2 regions of the Rothia sp. 27098_8_27 genome follow, and region 2 is predicted to be linked to the other one. Evidence: riboswitches for the same ligand, from Rfam matches in the RefSeq annotation. Region 2 holds a riboswitch; the other holds the start of a gene.
The links. A riboswitch is a leader RNA that binds a small molecule or an ion and turns the genes downstream of it on or off. The one in region 2 is predicted to bind S-adenosylmethionine.
Positions count from the first base shown of each region.

Region 1: another riboswitch for S-adenosylmethionine. It lies ahead of O3675_RS08575 (methylenetetrahydrofolate reductase); the one in region 2 lies ahead of O3675_RS06705 (ABC transporter ATP-binding protein).

Region 1 is NZ_JAPWAJ010000009.1:730-2,930, forward strand. Features, by position in the region: partial or broken gene O3675_RS08570 (ATP-binding cassette domain-containing protein) at 1-593, opposite strand, end outside; SAM riboswitch class I at 941-1,057, shown strand; gene O3675_RS08575 (methylenetetrahydrofolate reductase) at 1,175-2,080, shown strand.
Region 2 is NZ_JAPWAJ010000005.1:59,582-61,782, reverse strand. Features, by position in the region: gene O3675_RS06710 (LLM class flavin-dependent oxidoreductase) at 1-807, opposite strand, end outside; SAM riboswitch class IV at 922-1,030, opposite strand; SAM riboswitch class I at 1,206-1,302, shown strand; gene O3675_RS06705 (ABC transporter ATP-binding protein) at 1,307-2,143, shown strand.

The DNA of each region.
Region 1 (2,201 bases), on a different contig from region 2:
ACCCGATAGTCCTCGTACATTAGGGTGTATATAGCGTAATCACGTTTAGCGAGGATTACCATTGCAATAGATAGGGGTAGTGAACACAGTGCCGCAAAAATTGCTGCCACCATGCTGACGTTTGCAATATTAAAACAGAGGAGGAAAACCATCGCAAAGGAACTCACCAGTGTCATAACTGACATGGTGTGAACCTGCAATTCCTGTTTCGATATTGCCTCTCTTGCAGCACGTATATCTTCCTGTGATTTTGTGCTACCTATATCAGACAACGGAAATGTAGATAACCTGTTATTTAACATGCAGTGAACCCGATAGTTCACCTTTGATTTGAGGATGAGCATGTTACTTATGACCCAGCGTTTAGCAATGATATTAATTCCGACAACAAGGGCAAGAGCAACGATATAAATCCAGGCCGCGCCACCATTTGAACCGCTCAAGGCTGATACTGTATTACCAATCAGCAGGGACTGACTCAAGGGAATGCAGGCAATGACGGCTAGCGATAGGGCGACGCTCACCAGGGTTGTGGGACAGGTTTTCCATGCTAGGCGGAAGGACCAGAGTATAGAAGAAAATAGCTTTTTCATTCTCACCACGCTCACAAAGTCATATTGAACTCATCTTTGAGCCCTGAAACTCCTCGATGAGCGGACATTGAAACACTACCCGTGCCTCACTAGCTACCTTACCCCGCAATGAAATTCAAAACACATATATTCGTGCGTGTCCAAGAATATTAAGCAGACGTATCTGCGATAGTTCCGGACATCCATGGGTCAGCCGACAGCCCTACCCGCAACACCCCCAGCCGCCCTTCGTCATAGTCAGTCATATTAAGTTCATATTTCGCCCCAATGTCATGTCCAGAAATATTAGGACATCAACCACCGCATCCCTTGCACGCCCTCGGAGGCGGTGGGTAAAGTGAAAGCGTTATCTATCAAGAGCGACCGAGAGATCTGGCTCGTCGACGTCGCAGCAACCTCGCCAGTATCCCCCACCGTCACGGTGCAGGGTACGGACAAGGTGCTCCCGCCAGAACCGATAGAGAAGAATACCCTTCGGCACCCCTTGATGAGTCGTACTCGCAAACCGGTACAGCGCATCCTGCAGAAGAATTCACGCACCCTCCCGGTGCGTATCTATCGGGTGAACACGAAGGAAGGTTATGACGACAGTTCACCCGGCTCTTTCTTTTGAGCTGTTCCCACCCCGCTCACACGCAAGCTGCGAGTCGCTACTCCACACCATTGCCGAGCTTGAGGGCACCAACCCCGACTACGTATCGGTCACCTACGCCGGTGACGCGAAGCGCCGCCAGAAGACCCTGGCGCTGCTCGACCACCTGGTGCATGAAACCTCCCTCACCCCGCTGGCTCACCTGATTTGCGCAGGCCATTCAGTGCACGAGCTGGAGCGTGCAGTCCGCCTGATTCTGGGTCTGGGTGTGCGCGGTTTCCTGGCTCTTCGCGGTGATATTCAGGAAGGTCAGGTTTCTGAACTTCCTTTCGCCCGCTACCTGGTGGAACTGATTCGCCGCGTGGAGCGTGAAGATTTCGCCCACCTGGCAGCTGGCAAGGTGTCGATTGGTGTGGCGGCATACCCGCAGAAGCACCCCGAGTCCGCATCCCTGCTGCAGGATATTGAGATTCTGCTGTCGAAGCAGCGTGCCGGCGCGGATTTCGCGATTACTCAGGTGTTTTTTGAGGACGAGCGCTACAGTGCCCTGGTCGATTCGGCGCACCTGGCAGGCGTGGATATTCCGATTATTCCGGGCATCATGCCGGTGACCTCACTGAAGCGCCTGCGGAACCTCTGCCAGATGGCGGGCATGGCGGTCCCGGCGGACCTCGCCTACGCCCTAGAAACGGCAACCAGTAGCGCTGAGCTGCACCGCATCGGTGTTGAGTATGCGTTGAACCAGTGCCGCACCGTGATGGATGCGGGCGCACCGGGTCTGCACTTCTTCACCTTCAACGAGCATGCGGCGGTTCTGGACGTTCTGGATCAGCTGGACCTACCCCGATACAGCAACCGTTTCTCTCAGCCGCTGAGCGAACTGGAATACGCCTAACCCCCATAGCGCTCCTTGTCGGATGCGTTTCCACAATCTCCCCCACAAATATTCCGGGAGTTATGACCCCCGTTTCACCGCCCACCGCTGGGCGGCGAAACACCGGAACTAACTCCCACAT
Region 2 (2,201 bases):
CTCGGCAGCGGCGCGAATACGGTCGGTCACAACGCGGGTCAGGTCCGGGCGCAGGGCGCTGATGAACACAGCCTCAGCGTGCTTACCGGAGAACTTCTGGCCGCGGCTGGATGCACCAGCCTGGAAGATCACGGGGGTGCGCTGCGGGCTCGGCTCGGTCAGGGAGATGCCGGGCACGGAGAAGTACTTGCCCTTGTGGCCAATCGGGTGGACCTTGGAGGGGTCAGCGTAGAGGCCGCGCTCACGGTCCTTGACTACTGCGCCGTCTTCCCAGGAGCCTTCCCACAGCTTGTAGCAGACGTCCAGGAACTCGTCCGCGATCTCGTAACGCTCGTCGTGCGGGATCTGGGTGGGCAGGCCCTGGTTCTCAGCAGCCGAAGGCAGGTAAGAAGTCACAACATTGAAGCCGACGCGGCCCTCAGTGAGGTGGTCGAGGGAGGCGTAGCGGCGAGCCAGGGTGTAGGGCTGCTCAAAAGTAGCGGCAGCAGTCACGCCAAAGCCGAGGTGCTCGGTCACTGCAGCCATTGCAGAAATCTGGGTTGCGGGGTCATTCACGGGAACCTGAGCGGCACCCTCAATGGCGGGAGCGGCAGAGTTCTTGTACACGTCGTAGATACCAACAACGTCAGCGATGAACACGGCGTCAAACAGGCCGCGCTCAAGGGTCTTAGCCAGGTCAGTCCAGTACTTGATGGTGTTGTACTCGGTTGCGCGGGAGCGCGGGTGACGCCAGAGGTCGAAGCTCTGGTGACCAATGCAGGTCATTTCGAATGCGTTAACTACGATGCGCTTCTTCTGCTCAGCCATCGATTTTCCTTTCGCGAATGATCGGGGAGGATCGGGTTAGTGCCCTGCACCCCGCGCGCCGCCTCCTTTTTGCCTTCTGCGTTCGGTGGTGGCCTTCGTGCAGGTGGCGCGTTCGCGCCGTACTTGCCTCTTTTCATTGAGGCCAGATCATCATCTGGGGCACCCCGCTACGGGAGAGGGTTGCCGCCCGGCTAGCCAGAGCTTAGCGCCGGGACTCATGATCTCGTGGTTTGAGTGTACGGGGCACGCGGGAGGGAGGTCACGTTTGTGACGAAAAAATCTTTTTGTGACGTGGAACCGAAATATTTCGTGATAAATGCGAAATATACGGTCATAGAAATTCATACGCGCCCGCCGGGTTGATTGAGGCACACCACAGCCCATAGGGTGGGAGAAGCAAACCATCCAGAGCGACTGAGAGACCTGGCTCCACGACGTCGCAGCAACCGGCACGGATTCTTCCGCCCCCGGTGCTAACGCCAGGAACGATGGAAGTGACATGACACTCAACAGTGCAGTAACTGACGTACCCACCAGTGAAAAGAACGGCCGCCGTGCCGTATCCACCGCCGCCGTCCCCTTGAGCTTTGAAGACGTCGGACAATCTTTCCCCGTGCCCGGCGGAACCCACGAAGTTCTTCGCGGAGTCTCCTTCACCGCAGCCCCCGGCGAGATTATCTCCGTCATCGGCTCCTCCGGATGCGGCAAATCCACCCTCCTGCGTGCAGCAGCAGGACTGAACCGCATCACCGCAGGTACCGTGCGTATCGGCGAGAAGGCAGTGACCGGCCTCGACCCCCGCGTAGCTATCGGCTTTCAGGAACCGCGCCTGCTCCCCTGGCGCACCGTCGCCGACAACGTGGCGCTCGGGCTGCCGCAGGGCACCAAAAAATCTGAAGGCGCAGCATCCGTAGCGCGCCTGCTCGACCTGGTCGGACTGGGCGAATACGCAACCCACCGTCCCAAGGAAATTTCAGGCGGTATGGCTCAGCGCGTGTCCCTGGCGCGAGCGCTCGCACGCAACCCCGGCGTGCTACTGCTCGACGAGCCCTTCGGTGCTCTGGACGCGCTGACCCGCATCAACATGCAGGATTTGCTGTTGGACGTGCACCGTCAAGACCCGACCACGATTCTGCTGGTCACCCACGATGTGGAAGAGGCGCTGTACCTCTCTGACCGGGTGATTGTCCTCGGTAAGGACACCCCGGAGGCGCCCGCCACCATCCAGCGCATTGTGACCGTTGACCGTTCTCACCCGCGTGACCGCGCCGATGCAGAGATCACGGCGCTGCGCAGCGAACTGCTGGCTGAGCTCGGCGTGGAAGATAACGCCTAAAGCCGCCACGAAACGCATTTCTTACACATCACATCATCATCTTCAGAAGCGAAAAGAT